DNA from 2 places in the Corynebacterium wankanglinii genome. Region 1 is predicted to be linked to the other one. Evidence: predicted binding sites of a transcription regulator. Region 1 holds the regulator's gene; the other holds the start of a gene.
The links. The regulator LexA, encoded in region 1, represses DNA repair genes until DNA is damaged. The targets are predictions, from matches to a motif close to CGAACANNTGTTCG.
Positions count from the first base shown of each region.

Region 2: a site for LexA is predicted at 4,158-4,171, ahead of HMA55_RS05635 (HNH endonuclease signature motif containing protein). Genes of this name have one in related genera too.

Region 1 is NZ_JABFED010000002.1:239,694-249,465, reverse strand. It holds gene HMA55_RS04200 (DUF349 domain-containing protein) at 1-671, opposite strand, end outside; gene HMA55_RS04195 (hypothetical protein) at 805-1,371, shown strand; gene miaA (tRNA (adenosine(37)-N6)-dimethylallyltransferase MiaA) at 1,368-2,267, shown strand; gene dapF (diaminopimelate epimerase) at 2,264-3,076, shown strand; gene HMA55_RS04180 (hypothetical protein) at 3,128-3,643, opposite strand; gene HMA55_RS04175 (hypothetical protein) at 3,662-4,414, opposite strand; gene hflX (GTPase HflX) at 4,485-6,020, shown strand; gene nagB (glucosamine-6-phosphate deaminase) at 6,017-6,742, opposite strand; gene HMA55_RS04160 (HPr family phosphocarrier protein) at 6,819-7,085, opposite strand; gene HMA55_RS04155 (DeoR/GlpR family DNA-binding transcription regulator) at 7,182-7,982, opposite strand; gene lexA (transcriptional repressor LexA) at 8,044-8,724, opposite strand; gene nrdR (transcriptional regulator NrdR) at 9,373-9,772, shown strand, end outside.
Region 2 is NZ_JABFED010000003.1:47,380-57,151, forward strand. It holds gene HMA55_RS05630 (ATP-dependent helicase) at 1-2,468, shown strand, start outside; gene HMA55_RS05635 (HNH endonuclease signature motif containing protein) at 2,505-4,082, opposite strand; gene HMA55_RS05640 (DNA-formamidopyrimidine glycosylase family protein) at 4,244-5,077, shown strand; gene HMA55_RS05645 (DedA family protein) at 5,016-5,660, opposite strand; gene HMA55_RS05650 (glutamate--cysteine ligase family protein) at 5,676-7,163, opposite strand; gene pgi (glucose-6-phosphate isomerase) at 7,163-8,800, opposite strand; gene HMA55_RS05660 (antibiotic biosynthesis monooxygenase family protein) at 8,921-9,271, shown strand; gene HMA55_RS05665 (chorismate mutase) at 9,290-9,583, opposite strand; gene pcrA (DNA helicase PcrA) at 9,651-9,772, shown strand, end outside.

The sequences.
Region 1 (9,772 bases):
CGCGAATAGCGCTTCCACAGCTCGTCGTCTGTCGCCCGGTCGATGCCGCGGATGCCGCGCCATTCTTCCAAGATCTCGCGGATGCGGTCGCCTGCTGCCTTCCATTCGGTCGAGTTTTCCGCGAGATCCTCCGCTTCAGCAGCGAGCTTCTCCTTGCGGGCGATCGCATCGCGGCGGCGCTGCGCTTTCTGCTCCTTCGCCTTCTCTCGCGCGGAATCGGAGGCGTCGATCGCCTTGTCCAGGCGGGCCTCCACGGCATCGATGTCGCCGATCACGGCGGCGTCGGCCAGCGACGCCTTCAGTGCTTCGGCGGATTTGCGGATGGAATCGGCTTCCTCCGGGTGGGCGCGCAGGCGGGTCTCAAGTAGCTCGACTTCGGTGACCAAATCGTCGTAGCGTTGGCCGTAGTGCGCCAGTCCCTCCTCCGGGGTCCCCGCCTGCCAGGAGCCGATCTGGCGCTCCTCGCCACGGCGGGTGAGGAAAACGTTGCCATCTTCGTCTACGCGGCCGAATTTCGACGGATCCGACGGTTCACGTGCGGGCATTGGTGCCGGGGTGACGGTTTTTACCGTGGCGCCCGGGCGCGGCCCGGGTTTTTTCGCCATCGCGGCGGGCGACGGCACCTTCGTGCCCGGGGTCGGAGTGGAATGCGGGGTGTTGGACTCAGTCATCGGGGACATCCTTTCCGCGGCCTCGTCGGCCGCACTGTGCCGCGCGTCGCGGCTGCCTTGCGCAATGCGTGCGATATTACAGCCAGTCTCTCCACTGCGGGGAGCAATCGGGGCGCTGGGTAGGGTTGTGCGCGTGAGACCCAACCTTTGGATCGTGCCGGGATCGCCCGCGCTCGCGCTTTCGCCTGATGACGCAGCTTCGCGCCGCCTCCTCCAAGCCATGAGAAAGCTCGCGGGTACTGCTGCGGGGCGGCCGATCGACATCGTCTGTTCCATGGATGAGCGTTGGCGCACCTCCCGAACCGGCACATTCGCCGCCTGGGGCGGGCCGCAGATCACCGTGCGCGGGGGCAATTACCTGGGCGAGCTCGTCGCGCGGTATTCGATAGGGGACCTGCCTGTACGCGCGGTCCGGGACGACATCGGCAGCCCCGACACAGACTCGGTCACCGTGGTGGTGCTGGATGGCCCGGCCGGGCTCACGCCGCGCGCCCCACTTGCGCTGGTAGAGGGCGCACCGGAGTACCACCAACGGCTGTGTGGGTGGCTCGATGGCGGGGAACCGGAGGTCGTCGATAAGCTGCTGCCCGAGCCTGCGCTTTGGCACCAGCTTGCGGCTCTGCCGCGACGCGATGCGGCGTTGATCGACCATGACAACACCCTTGGCGTTGGCCGATATGTGGCGCAGTGGTGCGTATGAGACCGATCGCAGTAGTAGGCCCCACGGCCAGCGGCAAGTCCGCGCTAGGCATCGCGCTTGCCCGCAAGCTCGGCGGCGAGGTGGTGAACGTCGACTCCATGCAGCTGTACAAGGGCATGGATATCGGCACCGCCAAGCTGGCTGTGGATGAGCGAGAAGGGATCCCGCACCACCTGCTAGACATCTGGGACGTCACGCGCACCGCGTCCGTTGCGGAGTACCAGGAGCTGGCGGTTGCGACGGTGGAGGGGATCATGGCGCGCGGCAAGGTGCCGGTGCTCGTGGGCGGGTCGATGCTGTATGCGCAGTCGCTTATCGACGCCTGGGCGTTCCCACCCACCGATCCAGCCGTGCGCGCGAAGTACGAGCACCGGCTGGCGGACATCGGCGTAGATGCACTGCACGCAGAGCTGGCGCAGGTGGACCCGGAGGCCGCGCGTGTGATCGAGGACAAGGACCCGCGCCGCACCGTCCGCGCCCTCGAGGTGATCGAGCTGACGGGCAAACCCTTCCAGGCGTCCCAGCCGCCGAAGAACGCTGAGCCGCGCTGGGGCACCCGCATCCTCGGGCTTCGCACGCAGCCAGAATGGCTGAACCCTCGAATCGAGCTGCGCACCAGGCTCATGTTCGAGCAGGGGCTTATCGACGAAACACGTGGCCTGGTGGACTCCGGCCTGGTGCGGGATTCCACCGCCGGACGCGCCATCGGCTACGCCCAAGTCCTGGCGATGCTCGACGGGGAACTGACCGAGAAAGAGGCGGTGGAACAGACCATCACCGGCACCCGCCGCTATGTGCGCCGTCAGCGCTCCTGGTTCAACCGCGACCCGCGAACGGTGTGGCTGGACGCCGCAGGGGCGGACGTGGTCGGTGCCGCGTTAGACTCGCTGGCGTGAAATTCCTTAAAGCGCACGCCACCGAAAACGACTTCGTCGTCCTCATCGACGTCGATGACAAGCTCGACGTCACCCCGGAGCAGGTCGCGTTTCTGTGCGACCGTCGCGCAGGTGTCGGCGGCGACGGACTGCTGCGCGTGGTGCGCCGAGCGGGAGCCGAAAATGGTATCTGGTTCATGGACTACCGCAACGCCGACGGCACCGTTGCGGAGATGTGTGGAAACGGCATTCGGGCGTTCGCCCACGTCTTGGTTGCCGAAGGGCTTGTAGACGCCTCCGAGTTCGACGTTGACACCCGCGCCGGTGTCAAGCACATCCGGGTGATCTCCGCCGACTGCGCCGACGCGATTGTCTCCGTGGGCATGGGCCGCGTCGAGGTCACCGGTGTGTCCACCGCGGCGATGGGCGAGCAGCAGTTCGCGGGCATCGGCGTGGACGTGGGCAACCCCCACCTGGCGTGCGTGATTCCGGGGATGACCCCCTCGGACCTTGCGGATATGGAGTTTGTGGCCCCTGAGTTCGACCCCGAGTTTTTCCCCAAGGGCGTCAACGTGGAAGTGCTTACCGAACTCACCGACGGTGCGGTCCACATGCGTGTCTGGGAACGAGGCGTGGGGGAAACCCGCTCGTGCGGCACCGGCACCGTGGCCGCCGCGCAGGCCGCTTTGGCGGATGCGGGCATCGAAAACGGCTCTGTCGTTGTGAACGTGCCCGGCGGTTCCATAGAGGTCGTGCTCGCAGACGGCGAAGCCACAATGACCGGCCCGTCCAACATTGTTTTCCGTGGAGAGCTTACGAACGAGTTGTAAGGATGCGCTAGGCTGCGGCCCGAATATTCATAGCGCTTTTCGAACTTGCCTCTAGGCTGGGCCGATCTCCTTGGCCGCCCGGCGCGCGTCGTTCCAGGCCTCCTGCAGCTCGAAGGCGCGCTCGTCGGCGACGGTGAGGATGCGCTCGAGCTGCGCCTTGTCAGCTGAGGCGGACTCCAGGTAGCCGTCGATGCGCTCGAGGAAGCGGCGTGCCGAAGAAGCGCGCAAAAGGAATTCGTTGACCTGGGGCACGGAGTTGTCCGGGTTCGCCAGCGCAGGGTAGTGCAGGGTGCGGTCCGCGATATCAGAGGCGGCAGCACCGTTTTGCAGCTGGTCGTAGGCGGCGAGTACTTCCGCGATGTCGTCGCGGGCGTATTGCAGCGAGGAACGGATGGCCAACACTTCCGGGTCCGCCTGCACGCGGCGGGAGATGAGGATCGCCCCGATGACCAGCAGCGCCGACAGCAGTAGGCCCGGAAGCTTCAGCGCGAGTACGAGCAGCACGCAGGCAGCGAGTACGAGTGCGCCGAGTAGCGCTCGTGACAGATCCTTGTCGGGTGAGCTCATCGTCGACCACTTACACGGTTAGTGGCCGCCGCATCCGCAAGATCCGCCGCAACCCCCGCATCCTCCGCCAGAAGCAGTGGGGATGGAGCCGGCCATTACGGCGGTGCCGGCAATCACTGAATCGCGTTGGGGCAATTCCCCGTCAGGCAAGCACACGTCGAACGGGAAAGCCGCATCCACGGAGACGTGGATGAAGCGCTGGCCGGTGAGTGCGGAGGTGCGGTACTCCGCTTCCAGCACGCGGCCGGAGAACTCTGCGCTCGCGTCCGGGGCCGTTGCGCTGCCGGCTGCCACAGCTTCCGCGCCTGCGGAGGTCACGGTGCCCACCACTGCGCCTGGGTGCAACGCTAGGTAAGCGTCGGTGGATTCGTAGTAGTCCACAGCCAGACCGAGCGCAGAAACGGATAGCTCCTGCCATTCCAGGGCTGGATCGTCCACAAGCAGCGGCTCCTGGGCCAGGTTGACCGTCAGCGACGCCATGGCGTTGCCGCGCGGATCGACGATGTCGGCCAGCGCGACGACGTCGTTAAGCGGTGTGATGTGCGCGTACGTGCGCGTGACTGACTCGAAGCCCGCAAACGTGGCAAACGGCTCCACAGCCAAAATGTTCAGCTGTGCGCCTGACGGGTCGGTGTACTGAATTAGCTGCCCACCCCGGACTTCCCCCACAACCGCCAACCGGTCCGTAGCGATAGCGGCCTCCACCGCGTCCTGCCACTTGTCAAAGCTCAGGCCTAGTGCGGAAAGATCGGTGCTCACTGCTGTGCTCATGGCCGTAGATTCTAGTCGTTCGGCGGTGCCGGGAAGAATCCCGTGCCTGTTCGCGTTCTATCGGGTAGATATGACAGTGAAACATGCAACAAACAGGAAAGAACACTTTTTGCTTGACGATGAACTGACGCCCGATCAGCGCGCTCACGACGAGCTGCTGCGCCAGGCATTCCGCCACAACGAGCCGCAACCCGGCACCGAGCCGACGGTGGGCGCACTCGATTTGGCAGACCGCAACTCCTTCCGCTCGGTCGCTGGATCCACGGAGCTTCGTTCCGAGGATCACCTTGACGTCTACGAGGTGGAGTACCGAAAGCTCCGCATCGAGCAGGTGCTCCTCGTCGGAGCCTGGACGGAAGGAACCGTCGCGGAGATTGAGGCGAGCATGTGGGAGCTGGCCGCGCTCGCGAAAACGGCTGGTGCCGAAGTATTGGACATGTTCTACCAAAAGCGGGACAAGCCGGACCCGGGCACGTACATCGGCTCCGGCAAGGTTTCGGAGCTGCGAGATATTGTCCAGGCAACCGGCGCGGACACGGTCATCTTCGACGGCGAACTCTCGCCCTCGCAGATGATCGCACTGGAGGAAGCGCTGAAGATCAAGGTGATCGACCGCACCATGCTCATCCTGGACATCTTCGCCCAGCACGCGAAGAGCAAGGAGGGCAAGGCGCAGGTGAGCTTGGCGCAGATGGAATACCTCTACAGCCGCACCCGTGGCTGGGGCGGCAATCTCTCACGCCAGGCCGGCGGTCGCGCAGGTTCCAACGGCGGCGTAGGCCTTCGCGGTCCAGGTGAGACGCGTATCGAGGCGGATCGGCGTCGTCTGCGCACTGAGATGGCTAAGTTGCGCCACCAGCTACGCGACATGACCACCGCGCGTGAGGTCAAGCGTGCTCAGCGTCAACGCTCCACCATTCCGAAGATCGCTATCGCCGGCTACACTAACGCGGGTAAGTCCTCGTTGATCAACGCGATGACCGGTGCGGGTGTCTTGGTGGAAGATGCACTCTTCGCTACCCTGGATCCCTCAACGCGAAAGGCCAAGCTGGCGGACGGGCGAAATGTGGTGCTGACGGACACAGTCGGTTTCGTTCGTCACCTACCCACCCAGCTCGTGGAGGCATTTAAATCAACGCTGGAGGAAGTCGCCGGCGCGGATTTGGTCCTCCACGTCGTGGACGGCTCCGACGCGTTCCCCTTGAAGCAGATCGAGGCAGTTAACGAGGTGCTCGCCGAGGTCACCAGGGACTCCGGTGAGGAAATGCCGCCCGAAATCGTGGTGGTGAACAAGATCGATGACGCCGACCCGCTCGTGCTTGCAGAGCTCCGCCACGCATTTGAAAAGACCGGCAGGACCGCAGTGTTCGTCTCTGCGCTGACGGGCGAGGGGATTGACGAGCTCGAGGCGCGTATAGAGCAGCACCTTAACGCCATCGACGCCCACGTGACTATGGTCGTTCCCTACACACGCGGTGATGTGGTGAGCCGCGTGCACGACGAGGGCACGGTTCGCTCTGAAGAGTACGAAGAGGCGGGTACTCGCATCGACGTCCGCCTACCGCGCGTGCTCGCCGAACAGTACGCCGAATTTGTGGTGGGTTAGCGGCGCAGCTGAGATGCGGCTTCCTCGTCGAGGACGACCGTCGTCCGCGGGTGGTTCTGCAACACCGATGCGGGGCACCCCGGAGTCACGGGTCCTTCGACCAGGGCCCTGACTGCGTCAGCCTTGTTGGCGCCCGTGGCGATAAGCACGATGGTGTGCGCCTCCATGATGGTGCCCACGCCTTGGGTAAGCGCTTGGCGGGGAACCTGCTCTTCGTTGTCTAAGAAGCGTGCGTTATCTGCAACGGTCGTGGGGTGGAGATCGATCCGGCGCGTCCTGGAGTCCAGTGCGCTCGGAGGCTCGTTGAAGGCAATGTGGCCGTTCGCGCCCACCCCGAGGATCTGTACGTCGACGCCCCCGGCGGCGCGAATACGATCCTCGTAACTGCGGGCCTCCGCCTCCGGATCGTCCGTCCGGCCGTCGAGAGATTGAACCTTCGCATCATCAATGTCGATGTGATTAGTGAATTCTCGGCGGATGGTGGCGTAATACGACTGCTCGTCCTCACGCTCGAGACCGACATACTCGTCCAGCAGAAACGCATCGCAATTGGCGAAGCTCAATCCTTCCTCGCGGTGGCGGCGAGCAAGTTCGATATATGTCGGGTTCGGCGTGGAGCCTGTGGCGAGCCCAAGGGTGGCACCGGCACGCACGAACGGTTCAATGATGTCGGCAGCGTACTCGCCGACTTCTCCAGCGGTCGGACGAACAATGATATCCATGCTGCATAAAGTAGCAAGGCCAAAGATGTGCCCGGGCCGTGGCCCGGGCACATGCTCTTCGATTAGCGAAGAGCGCTTACTCCTCATCGAGGTTTTTCTCGATGAGTGAGGCGATCTCTTCAACCGCCTCGGCGTTGTCTGAAGTGACGGTGACTTCGTCTCCGTGTTCCGCGCCCATCGCCATAATCATCAGCGAGGATGCTGCATCCGTCTCGTCGTCGTCACCGCCGACGAGGGTAAGCAAGATCTCCTCGTCGTACTCACCGGCGGCATCCGCAATAACTGTCGCTGGGCGCGCGTGCAGCCCGACGGTGGAGCCAACCTTCACAGTCTTAGAAGCCATCAGGGGGATCCTTTCTGTTGTTTCCCTACTGTCGTACCGAGTGTAGGTCTGCGCACTGAAACAATGCCACCATGATCATATGAATCTGCGAGTGGACTAATCGCGAAGCGGCTCGGCCGAAGCCAGAATTACCTCGACGCCGTGTGACCGTAGCTCCTCTACAAAAGCGGGCGGTGCACCAGCATCGGTGACAACCACGTCGATCTCGTTGAGCGGGGCGAAGCTGACCACGTAATCGTTGCCGAGCTTCGTTGAGTCGCACAACACAACCACGCGTTGCGCATTAGTGACCATCGCCGCTTTGACGGCAGCCTCCTGTGCGTCCGCGGTGGACAGCCCATGTTCGACCGACAAGGCGTTGGTCCCCACAAACGCGACATCGGCCTGAATGAGCGCGAGCGTCCTCAGCGCCGTACTGCCCACGACCGCCTGGCTGATGGGGCGGACGGTGCCGCCCAGTAGCTGGACCTCCCGCAGGCCGGCGCCACTGAGCTCGAGCGCGGTCGGGATGGAGTTAGTTACCACCGAGTACGCCTGTTGGCCACCAATTCCGGCGAGACGAGTACCCAGACTGCTGATGGTGGTACCCGAGTCAAGAAAGATTGTGCAGTGCTCAGCCTGAGGTACGAGCCGGAGCGCCGCTTCCGCAATGGCAGTCTTCGCGGACGAGGATGCGCGTTGCCGGGCATCGAGTGGGAGTTCGGCCGAGCGGAAGGACTGGTTCGCAACGGCACCACCGTGCACGCGGTGAACGACACCCTCATCGTGGAGCGCGGCGAGGTCGCGACGGATGGTTTCCGCAGTCACGCCGAAGCGCAGCGCCAACTCAGTGACGTTGACGCGGCCCTCAACAGCAGTCAGTGACGCGATCTGGCGCCTGCGCTCTTCGGCGTACATTGTTCTCCTGAATCTCTAGCTGCGCGTTTCCCACCGCCGACACGTCGGCGCGCAAGCGTTTCTATAGCGTACGGAATACCGAGATGACGCGCCCCATAATCTCCGCTTGATCGCCTTTGATCGGCTCGAAAGCTTCGTTGTGGGGCAGCAGCCACACGCCTGTGGAATCACGGTGGAACTCCTTAACGGTGGCTTCACCGTCGAGCAGAGCTGCAACGAATTCGCCTTCCTCTGCGTTTGGCTGCGAGCGGACAACCACCCAGTCACCGTCAAGAATGCCCGCATCACGCATGGACTCGCCGACCACGCGCAGCATGAACACGTCTCCGTCACCGAGCAGCTCTTCCGGCAGCGGGTAGTAGGTATCGACGTTCTCCTCCGCCAGGATGGGGGCGCCAGCAGCGATCTGCCCGACTACCGGGACATAGCGAGCGTTCGAAGCCTCATCTGGTTTCGATTCCTGCGGCTTGCGCTTCTTCCGCCCCGTATCTGGCAGCTGACGCAGGTCTACTGCGCGCGGCTTGTTCGGGTCGCGCCGCAAGAAACCTTTCTTTTCCAACTCCTTGAGCTGGTAGGCAACAGAGGAAGTGGACTGCAGACCCGCAGCGTCACCAATCTCGCGGATGCTTGGCGGGTATCCCCGCAGTACAACAGCATCCTGGATGACCTGCAAAATGCGGCGCTGACGGTCTGATAGCGCGTTGTAATCCGGGTTGCCTGGGTCGGACTTTTTCTTTGCCATGAACGCTCCTCGGGCTCGGCGGGTGATTTCGCGGTTACGAACCTACCAGATAGGGCACTCATGTTCGATGAATTGACATATGGAGTAAACACGCTTCTCACCGGGTGCTATAAATCGAACATGTAAGCGGGTTCGAACATACGAGCGTGAGTGTGTTCGAACATGTCGATAACGAGCGTAGTGTTTGCCGCGAGATGAAAGGAGCACGATCGTGTCCGTAGTTATTAACCCAGTGCAGCGCCCCTTTGTCGGCCGCCAGGTTGCCCCAGCTGTAGTCCCGCCAGCGGAAGTATGGGACGTAGAACTTGGTGGATCTCGAATCTCCGCACAGAACGCTGTTCGAACTATAAGTTTCGATGGTCGAAAAAATGAGCGCTCGGATGGGGCTCAGAATACGGGCGCGGTAGGCGATGAGAGCCCGTTCGAATCCCGGCGCGAGATAAGAGACACCTTGTTGTTGGGAGTGTGCATGACGGCAGCACTGTTGATTGGCGCAGCTTTTGGCGGCGTGTTCTCCGGTGCCGGGGACGTCGCTGCGTCAACGACTGGTGGTCAGGTTTCTTCTGCGATATCGGGGGCAGACTTCAGGTGAGGGGGGCGTAGACTCACTGCGGTCTCAAAACGATGCAACCTGAGGGGTGGAAAACCGTGATTTGTCCCTTCTGCCACAATGAGCAGTCCCGCGTCACTGACTCGCGGTTGGTTGAAGCTGGCTCCGCCATTCGGCGCCGAAGAGAATGCACGGAATGTGGGGGTCGTTTTACTACAGTGGAAAAAGCGGTGCTGACTGTAGTGAAACGCAATGGCGTCAGCGAACCGTTCGACCGGGACAAGCTCATCGTCGGTGTGAGGCGTGCCTGCCAGGGCAGAGACGTCACCGATGACGCGCTGAAGCGCCTCGCGCAAGAAGTGGAGGAGACAGTTCGGGCGCAGGGCAGCTCTCAGGTGCCCGCCCACGAGATTGGGCTTGCGGTCCTGGAGCCTCTTCGCGCGCTCGACGAAGTGGCGTACCTCCGTTTCGCATCTGTTTACAAATCATTTGAGAGTG
Region 2 (9,772 bases), on a different contig from region 1:
CGGGCATGGACGCCCAGGCGGTCGCGGGCGACGACGGCATCGTGCTGCGCCTGCCGCAGGGGGAGAAGGAGCCGGACGGTTCGCTCTTCCAATTCGACGCCGACGAGATCGCGGACATCGTGACCGAGCAGGTGGGAAACTCCGCGTTGTTCGCCTCCCGCTTCCGCGAGTGCGCCGCTCGCGCCCTGCTGCTGCCGCGCCGCAACCCGGGTAAGCGCGCACCGCTGTGGCAGCAGCGCCAGCGCGCCGAGCAGCTTCTCGACGTCGCCCGCAACTACCCGTCCTTCCCCATCATCCTGGAGACGGTGCGCGAATGCCTCCAGGACGTCTACGACTTGCCCGCGCTGCAGGAGGTCATGCGGGACGTGAACACGCGCCGGGTGCGCATCGCCGAGGTGACCACGGACACGCCCAGCCCGTTCGCGTCCTCGCTGCTGTTCAACTACACCGGCGCCTTCATGTACGAGGGCGACACGCCCTTGGCGGAAAAACGCGCCGCCGCGCTGTCGCTGGACCCGTCGCTGCTGGCCAAACTGCTTGGCACCGTCGAGCTGCGCGAGCTTCTCGACGCCGACATCATCGCCGAGGTCGACGCCAGCTTGCGCCGCATCGGGCGGGCCTCCACGAGCGAGCAGTTCGCGGACACCCTGCGCATCGTCGGCCCGGTGCCGCTAGACCAGCTCGAGGCGTACACCTCGGTGCCGCTGAACTCGCTGGAGCAGTCGCTGCACGGCCGGGTGATGCGGGTGCGCATCGGCGGGCGCGAGCACATCGCGCAAACCTTGGATGCGCCGCTGCTTCGCGACGCCCTCGGCGTGCCCGTCCCGCCCGGCGTCGCTGCCCAGGTGGACACCATCCCGGATGCGCTGGCCCAGCTGGTGGGGCGGTGGGTGCGCACGCGCGGGCCGTTCACGCTGCGCGACCTGGCGGACGCGTTCGGGCTGGCGGTGGGCGCTGCCTATGAGCCGCTGTCGCGTCTTATAGATAAGGACAAGGTCGTCCCCGGGCGCTACCGCCAGGGCGTGGACGAGGATGAGTACGTCGCCGCCGAGGTGCTGCGCATCATCCGCACCCGCTCGCTCGCGGCGGCGCGTGCCCAGACCCGCCCCGTTTCGCAGTCGGCGTACGGGCGCTTCCTGCCCGCCTGGTCCAACGTCGCGCCGGTGGGGGTCACGCCTCCGCTGCGCGGGGCGGACGGGGTGTACTCGGTGCTCGAGCAGCTCGCCGGGGTGCGGCTGCCGGCCAGCGCCTGGGAATCCCACATCCTGCCCGCGCGGGTGGGGGACTACTCGCCGGCAATGCTCGACGAGCTCACGGCCTCGGGCGAGATCGTCATCGTCGGCGCGGGCAAGGCGGGCGCGCGCGACCCCTGGATCATGCTGCTGCCCGCCGACTACGCCGCCCAGCTCATGCCGCAAATGGACGAGCCGCTGCTGTCGCTGACCCAGTCCCAGATCATGGAGAAGGTGCGCCGCGGCGGCGGGTTCTTGTTCCAAGATCTGCTGGAGCCCACGACCACCACCGAGGAGCTGCGCGAGGCCATGTGGGACCTGGTCGAGGCCGGGTTCTTGTCGCCTGACTCCTTCGCCCCCATCCGTGCGCGGCTGGCGGGCGGGAAGGCGGCGCACAGGGCGAAGCGGAGGCCGTCGAGAAGCAGGGTGCGCTCGGGGCGTACCTCGTTTGCGACGCTGACCCCGCCCGACATGATCGGGCGCTGGTCGCTCACGCCCGCGCCGGACGGGGACGCGACGCGCCGCTCGGTGGCGCTCGGCGAGTCGCTTTTGGACCGCTACGGCGTGGTCACCCGCGGCTCCGTGGTGGCGGAGGACATCCTGGGCGGGTTCGCGTTGGCGTACAAGACGCTTTCTGGTTTCGAGGAATCCGGCAAGGCGATGCGTGGCTACCTTGTGGAAGGCTTGGGGGCGTCGCAGTTTTCCACGCCCGCCACGATCGACCGCCTGCGAGGCCACCAGGATTCCGACGACCTGGTCGGCTGGCCGTCGGGGGCGAAGAACCCGAACGTGCACGTGCTGGCCGCAACCGACCCGGCGAACCCGTACGGGGCGGCGCTGCCGTGGCCGGAGCATGGGCCGACCCGCTCGGCGGGGGCGATGGTGGTGCTCATCGACGGCCTCCTGGCGGCGCACGTCACCCGCGGCGGGAAGACCATGACCACGTTCTTCGACCACTTCCCGGAGGGGGTGGGTGACCCGATGCCCCTGGTCATCGACGCGCTGACGCAGGCCGTGAGGGAGGGGCGGATGCAACCCTTGGGCGTGGAGAAGCTCAACGGCTCGCCAGCGTTCTCCCTGAAGGAGTATGGCGCGACCGTGAGCCACAAGGGCGTGAAGATCGGCGGCAGGGCCTCGGCGCCCCCGAAGCGGCGCGGCCGGAGCGTGGCCGAGGCGCTCGGGGAGCTAGATGGTGGGGACGCGGAGCCGCCCGAGGGCTTGAGCTTCGACGACTAGGTGGTAGGCGCGATGAGGCCTGCCCCGCTGGGACGGTTAGGGTCGCAACGGCATCCGGTAACTCGGTGTGTGGTTGGGCGTATGCCCGGCGTGGCCGGGGTGCGCGCCCGAGGGCCCGAAAGTGGGCGGGGGCGGTGACGTGGGCCAGTGGGTTGTGCCGCGCGGTGGCGGCGCCGATGCCCGCTTCGCCCGGATCCGGTTGACGGCGGAGTGCATGGCGGGGTCCGTGGTGTTGGCGTGGCGGGTACCGTCAGCTTTGACGAGTATCGCCGTGCCGGTGTCGGGGTCGTAATCCATGTACCCCTTGTTGAAGGAGCCGTCTCGGTGGTCGTTGTTGCACCTGTGGTGGGTGGGACACAGGCCTGTGAGGTTCTCGATGTCGGTTGCGCCGTACCGCAGCCAGGAAATGATGTGGTGGGCTTCGCACTCGCTCATGGAGGTTGTGCAGCCGGCCCAGGAGCACACGCCCTGCACTGCAAACATGGCGATGCGTTGGCCCACCGAGGCGAGCCGCTTCGACCGGCCGAGGTGCAGCGGCACCCCGGAAAGCCCGTCGACGGTGAGCAGAAAATCGCTGGTGCCGTCCATGCCTAGCCGAACCAGATCGAAGGCGTCGAGCTCCACCCCGACGTTGGTCTGGAACAGGGTGTTGGCGTCGGCCTGCGCCAGATCATCGAGGGTGATCGAGACAACCACGGAGGCGGCGCCGCCGTTCGCGGCTTGCTCGCCCTCCTCGTACTGGCGCAGGATTCGCATGAACTGGTCGTAGCGGCGCTGGCCACGGGTGCGCGGGTCGCGCTCGCCCTGCAGCTCGGCCGGGATGTTCGAGTTGGGTGCCAGCCCCTTGTCCGTCAGTGCCTTGTACAGCGCGTAGTCGCCCGCAGTCATACTGAGGCGGACATCGAAGGTGCCGTCCGCGTTTTCTTTGCCCAACGATGCGTCGCGTTTTTCAAACCCAGCATTCGGGTTCGCCTTCGCGTGTGGCCTGTTCGCATCGTCCACTAAGCGCTTGACGAAGCTTCGAAGGTCTTTCTCGTCCCGGTATTTCGCCTGTTCCATTGCGCGGGAGAAGATGCGCATCCGATCGCCCTCCGCGGCCTTGAGTAGCCTGTCCAGCTCACGGCGGATGATGTCCTGTTTCGCAGCCGGAATCTCGTCGGCTCGCCTGCGCGCGTCCTCTTGGTCCTTGCGGCGCCGTTCTGCTTCTTCCTCGGTCTTCTTGCGCGCGGCCTCCTCGGCAGCGGCGCGTTCATCCTCGGCGGTTTCCCCACCGTCGAAAAGATCCTCCAGATCCGGCTCCGGCGGAGGTGGCGGCGGGGCAAACATCGCTTTCGCCCGCGCCAAGCGGTTGTACGCCTCGCCGCGGGAAATCCCGAGCTTCTCGGTCAGGTACGCGTCCGGGTAGTTCGCGCCGACAAGTTTGCCGGCGTCCGCGAGTACACAAGCTTGGGCGAACGCAGCATCCAGGTATGCCTTCTTGTCCATCGCGCGTTCAAGACGAGCGATGTCGGGGGTGATGGCGGTGAGGGGGAGGGCCGAAGGGTCGTCCATAAGCAAACGCAACTGCGTGAGGCCGTCGACGACCCTGTCCACCAGTTCGGTGATGCTGTGCATCGCACCCTCCTTCCTCCACTTTCGTTGGCGTTAGGAATCAAAGTAGCAATGAGTCCGACACGGTCATCCGTCGTTCGAAAATATGTTCTAAACAGCGAGGTCTCCCTGGCGCTCGCCGAAGGGCGTCGATACGCAGCGGATAGGCGTGTACGCTTTCGCCCATGCCAGAAGGGGATTCGGTTTACCAGCTTTCCAAACGTCTGCAGTGGATAGCCGGGCGCGAGGTGACCCGGACAAGCATCCAGGTACCGAGCTACGCCACCGTGGATTTCACCGGTATGACCTGCGAGCGCGTCTGGCCCTACGGCAAGCACCTGTTCATGGAATTCGCCGCGCCAGGCCACGAGTCGCAGATCCTGCACACCCACCTGAAAATGGAAGGCACGTGGTCAATGCATCGCGCGGGGGAGCGGTGGCGCAAACCCGGTCACGCCGCGCGCGTCGTGCTCAGGCTTAGCGACGTACCAAAGGCCGACATCGAACTGGTCGGCTTCTGGCTCGGTGTGGTCCGCGTCTTCCCGGCCCGGGAGTACGCCCTAGAGATGGGCTACCTCGGCCCGGACCTGCTCGACCCGGATTTCGACTTTGACGAGGCGGTCAGACGCATCGAGGCGGAGCCAGACCGCGAGATCGGCCGGGCACTGCTGGATCAGCGAAAACTGGCCGGCATCGGCAACGAGTACCGCGCGGAGATCAACTTCCTCGCGGGTACGCATCCGGCGGAGTTGGTGCGCAACGTTGACGTCGCTAAGCATGTGCAACTTGCGCGTCGGCTGATGTGGGCGAATAAAGACGCCCCCGTCCGCGTGACCACAGGAATCAAGCGGGCGGGGGAGACGAGTTACGTGTTCGGCCGCAACAACAAGCCGTGCAGGCGGTGCGGCACTTTGATCACCAAGGGCTTCCTCGGCGGGGAGGGTGATCTGGAGCGGGTTATGTGGTGGTGTCCGCGGTGCCAGCCTGAGCCTGGCGCTCCCGCACCGCACGGCGGATGAAGAACACCAGGAACCCGAGGATGATCAGCAGCAGCACCACGTAGATCACGCTGGAGTAGGTGTCGGCGTACTCGGTGGCCTTTTCCCAGTTGTCGCCGAGGACGAATCCGAGGTAGATCAGGATGGCGTTCCAGATGCCGGAGCCGAGGGTGGTCCACAGGCCGAAGGTGACAAGGTTCATCTTGTCTAAGCCGGCGGGGATGGAGATCAGCGAGCGTACGCCGGGGATGAGGCGGCCGATGAACACGCTGGGTTTGCCGTACTTGTGGAAGAAGTTCATCGCGGAGTCCACGTCGGAGGCGCGAACGAGCCACATCCAGTCGGCGATCTTGCGCAGCCGTTCGAGTCCGAGCCACGCGCCGACGCCGTACAGCACATACGCGCCGATAACGGAGCCCAGCACGGACCAGATGAACACGTTGACCATGTTCAGCGAGCCCTGCGCGACGGTGAATCCGGCCAGCGGCAGGACAACCTCGGAGGGGATCGGCGGGAAGAGGTTCTCCAAGAGGATCGCGATGCCGACGCCGGGGGCGCCGAGGGTCTCCATGAGGCCCACAATCCAGTCGATGATGCTCTGCATTGGGCCTATCTTGCCCTACTCAACCTCAAGCGTCCAAGTATGCACCGGCGCGCCTGCCTGGGAATTTTTCATGTACTGGCGCAAAACGCGGGCGAGCCCGTCGGCGCGTTCGCTCGTCGCCGGTTTGGAGCCGGTAGCCACCTTGTCTAGCGCGGCAAGCTGCCACGCCGCTCCATTCTGACGCGCACGCACCCGGCCCTCGATCACGCCGAGGTACTCGTCCGCGCAGGACGTGTCCACATCCAAGGAGCGCAGCCCCTCGGCCGCCAGCTCAAGCAGGTATTTTTCCGCGAGCTCCGTTACCGCCACCGTCCCGAGCGTCGGCCACTCCACCTCGGCCTCAATGCCGTTTCTTGCGCCGGCGATAAAGTTCCGGTTGGCCGCCTCGAAGCTCAGTCGCGACCACACCGGGCGAGTCTGGTTGCTCAGTGCCTTCACCAGCCCGTAGTAGAACGCCGCGTCCGCCACAATGTCTGTGACCGTTGGACCGGCCGGCAGCAGACGATTCTCCACGCGGATGTGGCTGACCTCGCCGTTGGGATCGTAAATTGGCCGGTTCCAGCGCCAGATTGTGCCGTTGTGCAGGTTGAGGTAGTGCAGGCCCGGGTTGTCGCCGTTCATAAACGGCGCACCCGCCTCGGCACGGCCTTCCGGCAGGAGCGGCGAGAAGTAGCGCACATTTTCCTCGAACAGGTCGAAGACACTGGTAATCCAGCGCTCGCCGAACCATACGCGAGGGCGGACACCTTGGTTGATCAGTTCTTTGGTGCGGGTGTCGATGGATTGCTTGAACACCGGGATGCGCGACTCGTGCCACAACTTGTGCCCCAGAAACAGCGGCGAGTTCGCCGACAGCGCCACTTGCACCCCCGCGATGGCTTGGGAGGCGTTCCACGCGTCCGCGAAGCGGTTCGGCGCGACCTGCAAGTGCAGTTGCATAGAGGTGCAGGTGGATTCCGGGGCGATAGTTTCAAAGTAGTGGGTGTATTTCTCCTCGCCGCGAAGATCGATCTTCACCAGCTCCCCGCGCGATTCCAGGATGGAGTTGTTTAACCCGGCGTAGCGGTTTTCCTGGGTCATCCAAGCGTCCGAGTCCAGGAACTGCGAGGTCATCGTGGGCAGCGTCCCGATCGTTGCAAGGTGCGACCCTGCCCGCTCAGCCGCTTCACGCACCGTGGCGAGACGCTTGGCGACGCCTTCGGCCAACCTGTCCAGCCCGTCTCCCGCGATGCTCAACGGCGGGTGGTTCATCTCCACGTTGTAGGCGCCGATCTCGGACTGATACTCATCGCCCAACTGCGCCAAAACAGCCTGGTTATTCGGGTGTGGTTTCATCGCGTCGTCAACCAGGTTGAGCTCCAGCTCGAGCCCGATCGTGCCGTGGTCCACAAACTCTGCGGCCTGGAGGTGCCGGTCAAAGCGCTCCAGCTCGTCCTCCAGGCGGCGCCGGTAGGTGGTGCGCTGGCGCGGGGTGTAGGACTCGGATGAGACTGCGTCGCCCATTAGCGGTGCCTCCTGTACCAGGTGATCAGGCTATCGGTGGAGACGTCGCCCGTGTCAGGCGCCTCTTCGCCCGCCACAGCAGCCGCAAGGTCGTTGGCTTGCGCCTTGCCAAGCTCCACGCCCCACTGGTCGAAGGCGTTGATGCCCCAGATTGCAGCTTCCACGAAGACGATGTGCTCGTACAGCGCGATCAGGGCACCGAGGCTGTGCGGGGACAACTCCTCCGCGAGGATGGTGGTGGTTGGCCGGTTGCCGGGCATGACCTTGTGCGGTGCCAGCGCGTGCGACACCCCCTCGTTTTCGATTTCCTGCTGGGTTTTCCCGAACGCAAGCACCTTCGTTTGCGCGAAGAAGTTGCCCATGAGCAGGTCGTGCATGGAGCCATCGCCGGAGGCCGTGGGCAGATCTGCCCTGGGCTTGGCAAAACCGATGAAGTCTGCCGGCACGAGCGTTGTGCCCTGGTGGATGAGCTGGAAAAACGCGTGTTGGCCGTTGGTGCCCGGCTCACCGAAGTAGATTTCTCCGGTGTCGTAGGCGACGCTTGCGCCGTCGATACGCGTGTGCTTGCCGTTGGACTCCATGGTCAGCTGCTGGAGGTATGCGGGGAAGCGCGCCAGGTCCTGCGAATAGGGGAGCACTGCGTGGGTTTGCGCCTTGTGGAAGTTGCGGTACCAGACATTGAGCAAGCCCATGAGCACCGGCACATTTTCCTCGAACGGGGTGAGGCGGAAATGCTGGTCCATGGCGTGGAAACCGTCGAGCATCCGCGTGAAATCTTCCGGGCCGATCACGGCCATCAGGCTCAAGCCAATCGCGGAATCCATGGAGTAGCGCCCGCCGACCCAGTCCCAGAAGGGGAACATGTTGGCCGTGTCGATGCCAAACTCGGCCACCTTCTCGGCGTTGGTGGAGACGGCGACGAAGTGCTTCGCAATCGCCGATTCATCACCGTTGAACTGCTCGAGCAGCCATCGCTTCGCGGCGTGGGCGTTGGAGAGCGTTTCCTGCGTGGTGAAGGTTTTGGACGCGACGATGAACAATGTCTCTTCGGCGTGTACCTCACCCAGCACGCGGGTCATGTCCGCCGGATCCACATTGGAAACGAATTCCGCGGTGATACCTGCCGTTGCGTAGGTCCGCAGCGCCTGCGCGGCCATCGCCGGGCCCAGGTCGGAGCCACCGATGCCGATGTTCACCACCTTCGTGATTGCCTTGCCAGTGTGGCCCACCCATTCGCCCGAGCGCAGGGAGGTGGCGAAATCGCGCATCCGGCCCAGCACCTCGTGCACGTCGGCGGTGACATCTTGTCCGTCGACGTTCAACGCGGTTGCAGCTGGAGCGCGCAACGCGGTGTGCAGCACCGCGCGGTCCTCGGTGGCGTTGATGTGCGCACCGTTGAACATTGCCTCGATCCGCTTTTTGAGCTCCGCTTCGTTGGCAAGCGAGAGCAAGTGCTTTGCGACGTCTCCGTCAACCAAGTTCTTGGAAAGATCCACGTGCAGACCAGCAGCGTCGAAGGTGTAGCGCTGTGCCCGCTCGGGGTCGGCCCGGAACAAGTCCCGCAGGGTGGTGCGGGACTTCTCCGCATGGAGTTTCTCCAGCGTTCCCCAGCTTTCGGTGGACGTGATGTCGTGCATGTGAGCCTCCCAGGTGACGGTCCAGGTAGCGGTTGGATAGTCCTGGATCAACGGTAGCCAAAACCAGGCGGGCATGTGTGGGCATGCGCTCCCATTCCCCGGGCGTGGATAATGGCGCCTATGAGCATCGTCAAAATCAACGCAATTACCGTCCCTGAGGGCGCTGGCGAGGAACTGGAGCGCCGGTTCGCAGCCCGCAAGCACGCCATTGACGGCCAGCCCGGCTTCGAGGGGTTCCAGCTGCTGCGCCCCGTCAAAGGTGAGGACCGCTACTTTGTGTTCACCCGCTGGGCTGACGAGGAGTCCTACCAGGCGTGGTGGGAAGGTGCCGGGCGCGCGGGGCACGGGGAATCACGCGGAGCCGAGGCGGGCGAGCAGCCGCGCAAGCCGGTGTCTCAATCGGCCGAGCTGCTGGAATTTGAGGTCGTGCTCGATTCCCTCGACGCCGCGAACTCCAGCGAGGACAACTAGCGAGGAAAACTCAGGGGTCTAGCCCAACTTGCCCCGGCCGAGGCGTAGGAGGATCTGCGCCAGGCCGGGGCCTTCCTCTCCTAGCTCGTCGCGGAACTGGTTGATAATCGCCACCTCGCGCGTGTGCACCAGGCGCGTGCCCCCGGAGCCCATGCGGGTTTTGCCGATGGCCTGGGAGATCTCGGTTCGGCGCTTGACCGCGTCGAGGATGACGCGGTCAAGGCGGTCGATCTCCTTGCGGTACGCCTGAATTTCCGCGTCCGATAGAGGGTTGTCTGTGCCGGATGGCGTGCGGATTTCAAGCTCACTCATGAGAGCCGATTATGCCAGTTCGAACACCCGCACGGGTCGTGTCGGTGGCGTTAGTACAGTTACGGCCATGACTGATCTGACACTGGGTTTGAATCCGCAGCAGCAGGCCGCCGTCGTCCACGAAGGTAGTCCGCTGCTCATCGTCGCGGGCGCGGGTTCCGGCAAGACTGCGGTGCTGACCCGGCGGAT